Regions from separate parts of the Cupriavidus sp. 05N39 genome, predicted to be linked through region 4. Evidence: predicted binding sites of a transcription regulator. Region 4 holds the regulator's gene; each other region holds the start of a gene.
The links. Region 4 encodes LexA, which represses DNA repair genes until DNA is damaged. Its sites were predicted from a motif close to ACTGTATNNNNATACAGT; they were not measured.

Region 1 (3,162 bases), on a different contig from region 4:
ATCGTCGGCGACGCGGCATCGGCAGCCTGGGCAGGACCGGCTGCCGCCGTGCCTGCACGTTAGTGTCCGGCCGGGTCAGAGTTGAAAATGCCGTCGATTGGGTGGCAGTGTCAGCAATTCAATTGTCGCGAATTCCCGCAGTTCCGCCTCTGTGCGCTTGCACTCAGTCACGTTGGTGACAAGTCCGTGCCATGGCGTGCTGCCGTCCTACAGGCGCCGAGGGCCTGCATCGCCTTCCGGTGCGACCCGTGCCCGCACTATCAGACGGCCTGATTATCGGCTGCGACCGTTATTCGTCTTCGCCGAAAGGCAACTCTCCCTGGACCGGCGCCGACGCATACTCCAACTCGCCGGCTGGCGTCAGCGCGCTCACCCGTACGCCCAGTAGCCGTATCTTCCGGTTCAGCGGAACGCGTCTGACGCATTCGGTGGCGGCGCGCCGCAACAAGGTGGCGTCGGCGGTCGGGACCGGCATGCTGAGGTCGCGGGTGACGGTGTGGAAGTCGTCATAGCGCAGCTTGACGCCGATGGTGCGGCCGACGTAGCCCTTGCCGCGCAGGTCTTCGGCAAGGCGCTGGCACAGGCCGGTAAAAACTTCGCCGAGAGCCTGGCGATCGTGGCGCGGATGCAGGTCGCGCTCGAACGTGGTTTCGCGGCTCATCGACTTTGGCTCCGAGCTGATGACCACGGGGCGTTCGTCATGACCTTGCGCGATCTCGGCGAGCCACGCGGAATAGCTGCGGCCAAAATGGGTCTGCAGTAGTCCGAGGTCCGCGCTGGCGAGGTCGCCAACGGTGGCGATGCCGAGCACGGCGAGTTTCTCCGTGGCTTTCGGGCCGATGCCGTTGACCTTGCGCACCGGCAGCGGCCAGATGCGCAGCGGGATGTCTTCCGGCGTCAGGAGGGTAAGCCCATCGGGCTTGTCCAGCTCGGATCCGATCTTGGCGAGGAGCTTGTTGGGCGCGATGCAGATGGAGCAGCTTAGCCCCGTGGCCTCGCGAACCGCTTGCTTGATGCGGCTGCCGATATCGGCGGGCTCGCCTGGCACATCGCTCAGGTCGATGTAGATTTCGTCGATGCCCCGGTCTTCGACCTGGCTCGTGAACGTGGCGACGGCCGCCTTGAAGAGCCGGGAGTAGTGCCGGTACGAATCGAAATCGGTGGGCAGCAGAATGGCATCAGGCGCGAGCTGGGCTGCCTTCATCATGCCCATGGCGGAAAAAACGCCGAGCGCGCGCGCTTCGTAAGTCGAGGTGGTGACGACGCCCCGTCCCGCATAGTCGCGCAGGCGCGCAAAGCGCCGGCTTCCGTCTTCAAGCGTCTCGGGCACCGCATTCCGTCCGCCGCCGATCACCACGGGCATGCCACGCAGTTCCGGATACCGCAACAGCTCGACGGACGCATAGAAAGCGTCCATATCCAGGTGGGCGATGCGGCGGGGGGCAAATGACATGGCGTCAGCGAACGGGGTTGACGACGCGCCCCGGCCGCGAGAAAGGACTCGGGGGCGGGCCGCCTCGGTTACTGTATGCATATACAGTATATCGAATTCTACAAGAAGAATCCCCGCGGCGCCCCGGCGGGCCTGCCAGCGATGCACGTAGGTCGTCGTCAGCACGATGCCCGCGGCGGGCAAGTGCGAAGTGTTATTGCTATTGCGCAGCAACTGGCGATCGATGCGCAAGCAGGCGCATGATTGAAAATGCAACGCATTATCATTTAAGTGGGTAATGTTCGTCGATGCCGACATGAACCGGCCGGAAGAGAAGACGGTTCACGTCGCATGACAACGGGTTTTCCCGCCGCCTTGCCGGCAAGCTGAAAATGCCAGCGCGGAGCGCGGGCGAAAGCCCGCCGCTCATCGGTGCCGGTCGCTCAACGCAGCAGGAACGCGATATCGTCCACGCTGATTTGCGCGACGGCCACGCCCCGGCGTTGCTGGAACAGGATGTGCTGGAGAACCCGGCGGCGTTGCCTGGCAAAGACAGCCAGGTCGATGGGGATGCCGGCGCGAGCATAGTGCTCGACCAGCAGCTTGTAGGCACGATGCCGCATCTGCAGGGCTTCGCCCTCCGCCCGTAGCTGGCTCGTGTCCTGCGGCACGATGCTTTCGGTCTGACGCAACGCCTCCATGGCGTGGGCGTGCATGTCGCGGTAACGATCGAGTTCGGCTTGCGTTGTGCGCAGCCGTTCGCGTAGCGCGCGGACCTTGCGCTGCAGCTTCAGCGTCATGCCTACGCCATGCTCGACCAGCGCCACGGTCTCAAGCGCATGGCTGGCGGCGGCAATCGTGTTTTTCCAGATCCCTCCGTCCGTCGCCTCGGTTTCCGCTGCCCACCCGTTGCTGATTCCGCTAAATATCTTCATATGACCCCTTGACCCTTGTACAGATTTCCGGCGGCCGGCTTTTTGGTAGCCGGTCCTGTCCGGGTGCACGGCGGCCGGGCCGCGTTGGCGCGCCTGCCGTGTCGAATCGACATCGTTGTACTGGCGCATGCGCTGGCTGGCATGCCTCGCGCCGATGAGCCGATGACCTGGGAATGCTACGGTCTCGCCGTTCGCGGGCCAAGTAGAAGATGCTTAGATCTGGTATTCCCGATGCATATGTCGCTCAATGTACGGGCGCGAGAATGTCTCGCCAAAGCCGCGTCACCGGGCAGCCCGCGCGATGCGCGGCCAGCGATAAAGCGCCCCTTTCCAGACTTGCCGGGGGGCGCGTCCCCGAATCCTGGCGAAATAGCGCAACCGGGCCCTCGATACCGTACGGATGCCCGCGATTCGGACTAGGATGCATGCATGGCACTCAATTTCCCCAATCCCAGCCGGAGTTACGACCCTTCCAGGCATTGCGTATGTTTTTGGGGCTATGACAACTCGCGTGAAATCGCCTTCGAGGTGGACCGCGCGGTACTCTCTACCCTCAGCCCTGAATTGCGCCCGGACGAGCCTGCCGTGCTCGATGCATTCGACCGCCACCGCGATCACATCCTGGAACTCGCGCGCGGGCTCTATTCCCGCAGCCGGCAGAACCGGTATCAGATTTCCTGAACGCTGTTCAGTCCGGGCAAACGCAGTTCGCTCAGGCTGACGCCTCCGGAGATCCTGCCGCAATCCGCGGCGGCAGCGGTGCGGGCTCGGCGGCCAGCTTTTCCGCGGCGTAGG
Region 2 (3,162 bases), on a different contig from region 4:
TGGCGCAGGGCGCGATTGACGGGCGGGGAAAGCGGCATAACACCAGGCAGGAGCGGGAGAAAAGGACGGCTGGGCCGGAAAACCGCAGGATTTTAACATGCCGGACAACTTTGGCCGGGAACAAACTGCACCCAGGGCTGTTGCCGGGAATTGTCGTGTGACGGGCAAGCGCTGTGGAGCGTCAAAATGCGCGGATGCGCGGGACTGAACCGGTGCCCGGATCACATGCGGTCAGCGCGGAATACGCCTACTGACAAAACAGGTATGCGCACCGCGCCGGTGCAAGACGCCATCGCGGCATCACTTCGGACCGCGATCCGGCAGGTCCGCCCACGGCATCAATCGCTGCCGTCCAGCCACTCATCCGCCCCCTTGATCACCTGGCTCACCACCGAGCGGGAAAAACCGCGCGCCACCAGAAAGCGGATCTGCCTGGCCTTTTCCTCGGGCGTGGCGGGTGGCGTGCCGAAACGCTTCTGCCAGACCGCGCGGCCACGCTCCAGTTCGGAGCCGCACAGGCGCTCCTGCAGGTCGGCGAGCTGTTCGCCGCCGAGCTGGTGGGTGCGGGCTTCCTGCATGACGCGGGCGGCGCCATAGCGGCTGGCGCGCCGGTGCACCAGGCTATCGACGAAGCGCTCGTTGGACAGCCAGTTCTCGCGCTCCAGCGCATCCAGCAATTGCTCAAGGGCTTCGGGCGATTCGGCGTGCGGGGCCAGCTTGCGTGCCAGCTCCGCCCGGCTGTGCTCGCGCCGCGACAGGTAGCCTACGGCGCGGGCCTTCAGGGAAAGAGGGGGACGGGTGGCCATGAGGATGGAGCTCGGCAGTGTGAGCTCGACATCGAGCTGTGAAAATGCGCTTCAAAAACGCAAACCGGGGCGGCGCGCGTCGCTGCGCGTGCCGCCCCGGGCGGGGTTCGCGGCCGGGAGCGCCCCGGCCGGCGAAGCTCAGTCTTCGGCGGTGGCCACAGCGGCGGCCGGCGTGCCATTCATCAGCACCACGCCCAGCGATTCGCGCACCTTGTTTTCGATCTCGTCGGCGATATCGGGATTTTCGCGCAGGTATTCACGCGCGTTGTCCTTGCCCTGGCCGATCTTCTCGCCCTTGTAGCTGTACCAGGCGCCGGACTTCTCGACGATCTTGGCGTCCACGCCCAGGTCGATGATTTCGCCCTGGCGCGAGATGCCCTGGCCATACAGGATGTCGAAGAAGGCTTCGCGGAACGGCGGCGAGACCTTGTTCTTGACCACCTTGACCTTGGTTTCGTTGCCGATCACCTCGTCGCCCTTCTTGATCGAGCCGATGCGGCGGATATCCAGGCGCACCGAGGCGTAGAACTTCAGCGCATTGCCGCCGGTGGTGGTTTCGGGCGAACCGAACATCACGCCGATCTTCATGCGGATCTGGTTGATGAAGATCACCAGGCAGTTGGTGCGCTTGATGGTGCCGGTCAGCTTGCGCAACGCCTGGCTCATCAGGCGGGCCTGCAGGCCAGGCAGCGAATCGCCCATCTCGCCTTCGATTTCGGCCTTGGGCACCAGGGCCGCCACCGAGTCGATCACGATCAGGTCGACCGAGCCCGAGCGCACCAGCGCATCGGTGATTTCCAGGGCCTGCTCGCCGGTGTCCGGCTGGGAGATCAGCAGATCGCCAACCGCCACGCCCAGCTTGCTGGCGTAGTTGACGTCGAGCGCATGCTCGGCGTCGATAAAGGCGCAGGTGCCGCCCAGCTTCTGCATCTCGGCCACGACCTGCAGCGTCAGGGTGGTCTTGCCCGAGGATTCCGGACCGTAGATTTCCACCACGCGGCCGCGCGGCAGGCCGCCAACGCCCAGCGCGATGTCCAGGCCCAGCGAGCCGGTGGACACGACCTGGATATCCTGCTCGACTTCGGCATCGCCCATTTTCATGATCGAGCCCTTGCCGAACTGCTTCTCGATCTGGGCCAGCGCGGCCGCCAGCGCCTTCTGCTTTTCGGCGCTTACGCCAGCACTCGCCTTCTTGCCGTCATCCATGGTCGTCCTTCCGTCAATGGTGTATAAATAGGCCGCATGTGGCGCGCCACCCGCTTTTTTCGGGCAACCGCCCAGCCCGCGCCGCGCCGCGAACTCCTGATGACGATGAACCTGGCAGCAGGGGCAAACATTGGGGCGAACGTTCGGTAAAAAACCAGTACAAATTCGGTAAAGCCCGGTTTGCATCGAAGACAAATCGAATGCGACCGGCATAAGCGGGTACTGTATAAAAAAACAGTATGCTTGGCAAGTCCCGCCCGCGTCATTTGATGGAAAGGGGCGACACAGCCGGGCCAGGGTGGAGACAACCATGCGTATTCTGATCGCCGAAGATGACGATGTGCTGGCAGATGGCCTGACGCGCTCGCTACGTCACTCGGGCTATGCCGTCGACCATGTGGCCAGCGGGGTCGAAGCCGATTCCGCGCTGTCGACCCAGACCTTCGACCTGCTGATCCTCGATCTCGGCCTGCCGCGCATGCCGGGGCTGGAAGTGCTCAAGCGGCTGCGCACGCGCGGCGCCATGCTGCCGGTGCTGATCCTGACCGCGGCCGATGGCGTTGACGAACGTGTCAAGGGCCTGGACCTGGGCGCCGACGACTACATGGCCAAGCCCTTCGCGCTCTCGGAGCTGGAAGCGCGGGTGCGCGCGCTGGTGCGGCGCGGCACGGGCGGCGGCGCCACGCTGACCCACCACGGCCCGCTCGCCTTCGACCAGGTCGGCCGCATCGCCTACCTGAACGATCAGATGCTGGATCTCTCGGCGCGCGAAGTGGGATTGCTGGAGATCCTGCTCACCCGCACCGGGCGGCTGGTGTCGAAGGAGCAGCTGGTCGACCACCTGTGCGAATGGGGCGAGGAAGTCAGCAACAACGCCATCGAAGTCTACGTGCACCGGCTGCGCAAGAAGATCGAGGTGGGTGGCATCCGCATTGCCACGGTACGCGGGCTGGGCTACTGCCTGGAGAAATTCCAGGCCGCCGTGGCGCACGACTAGGAGTCGCCATTAGAATCGGAATCAGCAACAGAACCCGCGCCATCCTTGCTTCATTGCCTGCCGGCCACGCCGCCAGGCCCTGCCACACCTTTTCCCAATGAGCCTGCTGCGACTGCCCCGGCGGCGCCAGCGGCCCGCGCGCGCCGCCCCTCC
Region 3 (3,162 bases), on a different contig from region 4:
CGGACCAGCTCGATCTCGAGCTGCGCGCTGTGGTCGGCGGCGCGGAACAGCACGGCCTGCGACAGCAGCGCCAGCCCGGCCTCGCGCCGCGCCAGGATCTGCTCGACCACGTAGCGGGCCTGGTCCGCTTCATCGTTGACCACGACGATCTCCGGTTTCTCGGCCGAGCCGCGCTCCGACCACAGGTCCTTGGTATAGCGTTCGGCCGCGAGGCCGATCACCGCATTGGCGCCGGCCAGGATAGGCTGGGTCGAGCGGTAGTTCTGCGACAGCGTGACCATGTCCGCGGCCGGTGTGAACTGTCCGGGGAAATCGAGGATGTTGCGCACCGTGGCGCCACGGAAGGCATAGATCGACTGGGCATCGTCACCCACCACGGTCAGGCCGCGTCCGTCGGGCTTGAGCGCGAGCAGGATGGCGGCCTGCAGCGCATTGGTGTCTTGGTATTCGTCCACCAGCACATGGTCGAAGCGCGCGCCCATGTCCTGCGCCAGCACGGGTTCGGCCAAGGCCTGCGCCCAGTAGAGCAGCAGGTCGTCGTAGTCGAGCACCTGCTGCTTCTGCTTGGCTTCCACATAGCCGGCGAACAGCCCGCGCAGCGCATCCGTCCACATGGCATAGCGCGGGAACCATTGCTTGAGCACGTCTTCCAGCGGGGCCTGCGTGTTGACCACGCGCGAGTAGATCGACAGGCAGGTTTCCTTGCGCGGGAAACGCGAGGCCTGCGCGGACAGGCCGAGGTCATGGCGTACCACATTCATCAGGTCGGCGGCATCGCCGCGATCGCAGATGGTGAAGCTGGGCGACAGGCCGAGCGTCTCGGCGTACTCGCGCAACAGGCGCGCGCCGATGGCGTGGAAGGTGCCCGACCACGTCAGCGCGGCGCGGCCCGCGCCGGAGGTCTGCATGCCGAGCGCCTGGTCCACGATGCGCTCGACCCGCCGCCCCATCTCCGACGCCGCGCGGCGCGAGAACGTCAGCAGCAGGATGCGGCGCGGATCGGCGCCGCCCAGCACCAGGTGCGCGACCCGGTGCGCCAGCGTGTTGGTCTTGCCCGAGCCGGCGCCGGCGATGATCAGCAGCGGCGCGGCGGGCTCGTGGGTCACGGCCGCGCGCTGTTCCGGGTTCAGGGTGGACAGGTAGGCGGGCGTGGCGCAGGCATCCTGCCTGTTGGCGGGTGCATCGCAAAGCACGGCGCTGGGATCGGGATCGAGTAACACGGCAGGGGCCTTTGGGGATGCCGGGCGTGCAAGTGCGCTGGCCGGCATGGGCGGGGAAAACTGCCGGTAACTGTATATCCATACAGGCGAACTGCGCAAGGCCGGGGCCGTTGCGTGGGGCTGCCGCAATAAAAAAGGTGCCATGGCAGGCACCTTTCCGGCGGATTCGGGCGGGCTGCGCGGATCAGGCCGCCTTGGCGAGCGCGCCGTCGAGCAGCTTGTGCAGCGCATCCCACTCCGGTTCGCCGACATAACGCTTGAGGATGCGGCCGTCCTTATCGATCACGAAGGTGGTCGGGGTCAGTTGGACCTCGCCGAATGCCTTGGCCGCCGCGCCGTCGGAGTCCATCGCCACCTTGAACGGCAACTTGCGGGTTAGCGCATAGTTCATCACGTACATCGGCGGGTCGTAGCTCATTGCCACCGCCACGAACTCCAGGCCCTTGTCCTTGAACTTGTCATAGGTCTTGACCATGTCCGGCATCTCCTTGACGCAGGTGACGCAGCTGGTGGCCCAGAAGTTGACCAGGTAGACCTTGCCCTTGAGATCGGCGGTGCTGACCTTCTCGCCCGACAGCAGCGTGAAGGTGGCGGGCGGCGCGGCAGTGGCTGGGGCGATGGCGCGGTAGCCGAACCAGCCCAGCACGGCAACCAGCAGCACGGCGCCGATCGCGGGCCAGAGCTTGCGCCGGGCCGGGCTTGCCGCGGGAGGGGCGGTTGGGGAAGTGGAGGTCGTCATGATGCTCGCCGACAGGTCAGACAAGCCGCCATTCTACTGCCGCTGCCGCGGCGCTGCCGGATGCATGCATGGAGGCACTCGCGCTGCGGCGATTAGCCGCAGTTCAGTCCGGCGTGGCGGCCAACGCCGAGCGGGCCTTATCCAGCGCCTGTTCCAGGTAGGCACCGTAGAAGTCAGGCTGCATGCCGCGCAACGGGGTGGCCAGCGAGCGGCCGCGCGCGTCCAGGAAGAGCACCGTGGGCGCCACCGTCACGTGGCGGCTGCGGGCCCATTCACGCGCCGTGGTCATGCTGCCATCCGCATTGCGCAGCGGCGTGTTGGCGGTCATGTCGAGCTCCCGCGCCACGATCTCGCCCGCCGCCGCCTGCGGGCCGAGATAGTTGCGGCGCACCGTTTCGCAGTAAACGCAGTCGGGCAGCGTGACCAGCACCACCAGCGGTTCGCCGCGGGTGGCCGCCGCCTTGGCCTGGGCGGCCAGGTCGGTTGCCGCGGGCAGGTGGGTGCTGGCGGCCAAGGCGCCATGGCTTGTCGTGACGATGAGGGCACCCATCACCGCCGCCACGGCGCGCAAGGTACGGCGGGCGGGCGCACGGCGCGGTTGCGGCATGGACGGGACTGACGGGTGGCCGGGCGACGGGATTTGCATGGGCTGGCAATGTGGATGCGCGCTGGCACGCAGGTTCCCCGATAATAGCGGCTTCCGTCCGCATCCGTGGTGCCGCGCCCGCGCGCCCTGGATGCGGGATCGCACAATCCCGGGCACTGTCCCCGGCAATGTCCGCCGGACCGTTGCCGCACGCTGCCGTATCCACTGCCGAGATGTCCCACCGCCGGTTTTCCCGCTTGTTACCGTCCTCGCTTGCCACCGCCCTCGCCGTGACCGCACTCGGCGCCGGGCTGATCGCCTGCTCGCCGCGCTATGACTGGCGCACCATTCAGTCCAACGAAGGTGCGTACGCCGCGCTCTATCCGGGCAAGCCAAGCGGCGCCGCCCGCGAAGTAGCCATTGCCGGGCGCAAGCTGCCGATGACGATGGACGCGGCCCGGATCGACGAAACCCTGTTCGCCGTTGGCGTGGTGACCTTGCCCGCCGACGATGCCGCGTTGCGGCAGGCCGCGCTTGAATCGATGCAGGCGGGGTTGCTTGGCAACCTCGGTCCCCACCCCGCGGAAGCGGTCAAGACGCGCAAGGTGAAGGTGATG
Region 4 (3,162 bases):
AAAGCTGTTCCACGAATTGCCCGTGAATGAACGCGGCGACTTTGAATCCGCCTGCGCGCGGCATGGATTTGTTCGAGAAGACTTCGAGGTGAGCGAGGAAGAGGGCATTTCGCGAGGCAGCGGGGCGAGTCATATCCCCCGGAAAATCACTGTCGCCCGAGTGGGCGGAGACGTCCAAGTCTATCCCGCAGCTACCGGCATTTCGTGGACAGTCGCATTTGAACGAGATCTGGAGCGCGGCGAATTTGGATTCCCTCTTGCGGACTAGCTAAGGGATGGGAGAGGTCGCTGCGTGGAAGAAACGGGGGAGGGGTATGCTGAAGCAGGCTAGATCGAGCCGGTGGTGCTGACACCGGCGGTTGCAAGTATTCCCACCGTGGGAGGATGGCGGGAATGGAACCCGGCTTTGGGATGCACAAATGAAAACAGCGCCTTGGTTAAGGCGCTGTTTTGCAGGGCAAATTCTTGGGGTGGCTGATGGGACTCGAACCCACGACGACAGGAATCACAATCCTGGACTCTACCAACTGAGCTACAGCCACCGTAGAGGTTGCTCAGCTGGCTGCTGAGCAACGAAGAACAAGATCATACAATACCAAAAGGCGGATGGCTAGCACTCTGCACAAATTTTTTCTCTGCGCTGCCTTATGCGATTTCAGCCGGTTAGGTCGGTTACCGCGACGCGCGCAAGTGAGTGCTGCCGTAACCCACCTATGAAAGCTTGGCCGACTCCTCCAGCTCAAGCATGCGGCAGATGGCTGCCATGCTGCCCACCATGGTGCGTCGTTGCGCACCCTGGTAGATACGCACGCCTTTGGATTGGCGGAATGGTACGGGCTTGACGGGGCGGCGGGCGGAGAGGCGGTTGGCTGGCAGCATGGCTACACCTGGTGACTTGCAACAACAGTTAGCGGTGCCCGACTAGCGGGCGGCGTTGGCACAATCGGGCGTCGGCGTGATACGGGCTTGCCCGCCTCAGCCGCACTCGTCAGAAGCCGCTGGGTCGGATCAAGCCGACGGCGATACCTTCCAGAGAGAATTCTTCGCGGCCGGGGCGCACGATGATGCTGGGGAAATCGGGATTCTCGGCAATGAGTTCGATCGAGTCGCCGCGGCGGTTGAGGCGTTTGACGGTGACGTCGTCTCCCAGTCGCGCAACGACGATCTTGCCGTTCGGGGCCTCGCTGGCACGCTTGACCGCAAGCAGATCGCCATCGAGGATGCCGGCGTCCCGCATGCTCAGGCCACGTACCCGGAGCAGGTAGTCAGGTTGCACGTCGAACACCGAAGCGTCGACCTGGTATTGGCGATCGATGTGTTCTGCGGCAAGGATCGGGCTACCGGCCGCGACGCGCCCGACCAGGGGCAGCGTCAGTTGCATCACGCCGGCCATTGGCAGCGAGAATTGGTCTGGTAGTTCTGAGTCGCTGCGCGAAACCTTGAGCCGGATYCCGCGCGAGGCGCCGGGGGTGAGTTCGATTACGCCCTTGCGGGCCAGAGCCCTCAGGTGTTCCTCGGCAGCATTGGGCGATGAGAAGCCGAACTTGGCGGCGATCTCGGCGCGTGTGGGCGGAAAGCCCGTGTGCTGGAGGCTGCTGCGAATCAGATCGAAAATCTGCTGCTGTCGCGGTGTCAGGGTCGCCATGGTCGCCGTGTTGGAAAGCACTGTATGTTTAAACAGTATGCTGTGATTTTATACAGTATCGAGTGAAGTGCAAGCGGAATTTTGGGAGTTTGCGCATCGACAGGTGCGTCAGGCGAGGCTCACCGCGCCGTGCGGCGTGAGCCTGGGCGTTACAATTCGCGGCACTTGCAGCCTAATTTTTCGCTCGCTGCTTAACCTTTCTGGCTTTCGATCTCTATCTCGCCATGTCCCTCCTGCCTCGTGTCGTCGTGCTTGCTACCGGTGGCACCATTGCCGGTTCTTCATCCAGTGCTGCRAGCAGCGCGAAGTACCAGGCGGCCACGGTGCCTGTGACGGCGCTGCTTGATGCTGTGCCGGCGCTCGGTGCCGTGGCCCGCGTCGAGGCGGAGCAGGTGGCGCAGGTGGATAGCAAGGACATGTCGTTCGTCCTCTGGGCCCGGTTGGTTGAACGCGTTGCGTTCTGGTCTGCGCAGGCCGATGTGGCGGGCATTGTGATTACCCATGGCACCGATACGCTGGAGGAGACGGCAATGCTGCTGCATCTGGCATGGGTGGGCACGGTGCCGGTGGTGCTGACGGCGGCGATGCGGCCTTCGACCTCCCTGTCGGCCGATGGTCCCTTGAACCTGCTGGACGCGGTACGGGTGGCTGCCAGCGCCGGGGCGGCGGGCAAGGGCGTGCTACTGGTGATTAATCAGGAAATCCATGCCGGGCGGGATGTGGTGAAGGGACATACGTCAGCGGTCAACGCTTTTGTGTCGCCGCTGGCTGGCCCGATCGGGTTCGTGCAGGACGACCTCGTGCGATTTGTCCGTGCGCCCCGGCTGTTGCCGGACCGGGCCTGGGCCGTGCCGTGCAAGTGGCCGCAGGTGGAGATTATTGCTAGTTACGCGGAGCCCGGCCGGTTGGTGGTGGATGCTTTGGCGCAGGCAGGTGTGGCGGGGCTGGTCGTGGCGGCCGCAGGCAACGGGTCGGTTCACCAGTCGCTGGTCGATGCGCTGGTGGACGCGGCCGGGGCGGGAGTGGCCGTGGTGCGTAGCTCGCGCACCGGGGCAGGGCATGTGGCAATGCCGGCACCTCCACGACCGGCTTCAGGTGCCTTCGTTTCTGCAGGCGATCTCAATCCATATAAGGCGCGCGTGCTCCTGATGCTGGCCCTGGCGACAACGCCCGGACTGGCTGCGGATCCCGCTGCGTTGCAGGCGCTCTTCGCCGAAAACTAAGGCGGCTTGCTCCAAAAGGCAAAAGCACGCTATACTTTAAGGCTATCCAACCTTGCTGCACCGGACATGGCGCCCGGGCGGCTTATCCAAAAGGAGCGTCAATGCGTCATTACGAAATCGTATTTATCGTCCATCCGGACCAGAGCGAACAAGTTCCGGCCATGATCGAGCGTTACAAGACGCTGGTCACGTCGCAGGAAGGCCAGATCCACCGTGTGGAAGACTGGGGCCGCCGTCAGATGGCCTACATGATCCAGAAGCTGGCCAAGGCTCACTACGTTTGCCTGAACATCG

Region 1: dinB (DNA polymerase IV) is a predicted target of LexA. The motif match lies at 1,524-1,541, and genes of this name have one in related genera.
Region 2: recA (recombinase RecA) is a predicted target of LexA. The motif match lies at 2,234-2,251, and genes of this name have one in related genera.
Region 3: AC1DN0_RS13700 (ATP-dependent helicase) is a predicted target of LexA. The motif match lies at 1,290-1,307, and genes of this name have one in related genera.

What each region holds. Positions count from the first base shown of each region.
Region 1 covers NZ_JBFTNE010000140.1:12,009-15,170, forward strand. The annotation lists gene dinB (DNA polymerase IV) at 290-1,453, opposite strand; gene AC1DN0_RS37135 (hypothetical protein) at 1,876-2,496, opposite strand; gene AC1DN0_RS37140 (DUF1488 family protein) at 2,797-3,048, shown strand; gene AC1DN0_RS37145 (SOS response-associated peptidase) at 3,080-3,162, opposite strand, start outside.
Region 2 covers NZ_JBFTNE010000038.1:108,524-111,685, forward strand. The annotation lists gene AC1DN0_RS19385 (DUF2889 domain-containing protein) at 1-38, opposite strand, end outside; gene recX (recombination regulator RecX) at 339-806, opposite strand; gene recA (recombinase RecA) at 945-2,012, opposite strand; gene AC1DN0_RS19400 (response regulator) at 2,323-3,009, shown strand; gene AC1DN0_RS19405 (sensor histidine kinase N-terminal domain-containing protein) at 3,107-3,162, shown strand, end outside.
Region 3 covers NZ_JBFTNE010000023.1:70,948-74,109, forward strand. The annotation lists gene AC1DN0_RS13700 (ATP-dependent helicase) at 1-1,268, opposite strand, end outside; gene AC1DN0_RS13705 (TlpA disulfide reductase family protein) at 1,405-1,959, opposite strand; gene AC1DN0_RS13710 (thioredoxin domain-containing protein) at 2,063-2,566, opposite strand; gene AC1DN0_RS13715 (hypothetical protein) at 2,779-3,162, shown strand, end outside.
Region 4 covers NZ_JBFTNE010000158.1:9,754-12,915, reverse strand. The annotation lists gene AC1DN0_RS38510 (hypothetical protein) at 1-268, shown strand, start outside; tRNA gene AC1DN0_RS38505 (tRNA-His) at 467-542, opposite strand; gene AC1DN0_RS38500 (hypothetical protein) at 712-879, opposite strand; gene lexA (transcriptional repressor LexA) at 989-1,645, opposite strand; gene AC1DN0_RS38490 (asparaginase) at 1,870-2,868, shown strand; gene rpsF (30S ribosomal protein S6) at 2,970-3,162, shown strand, end outside.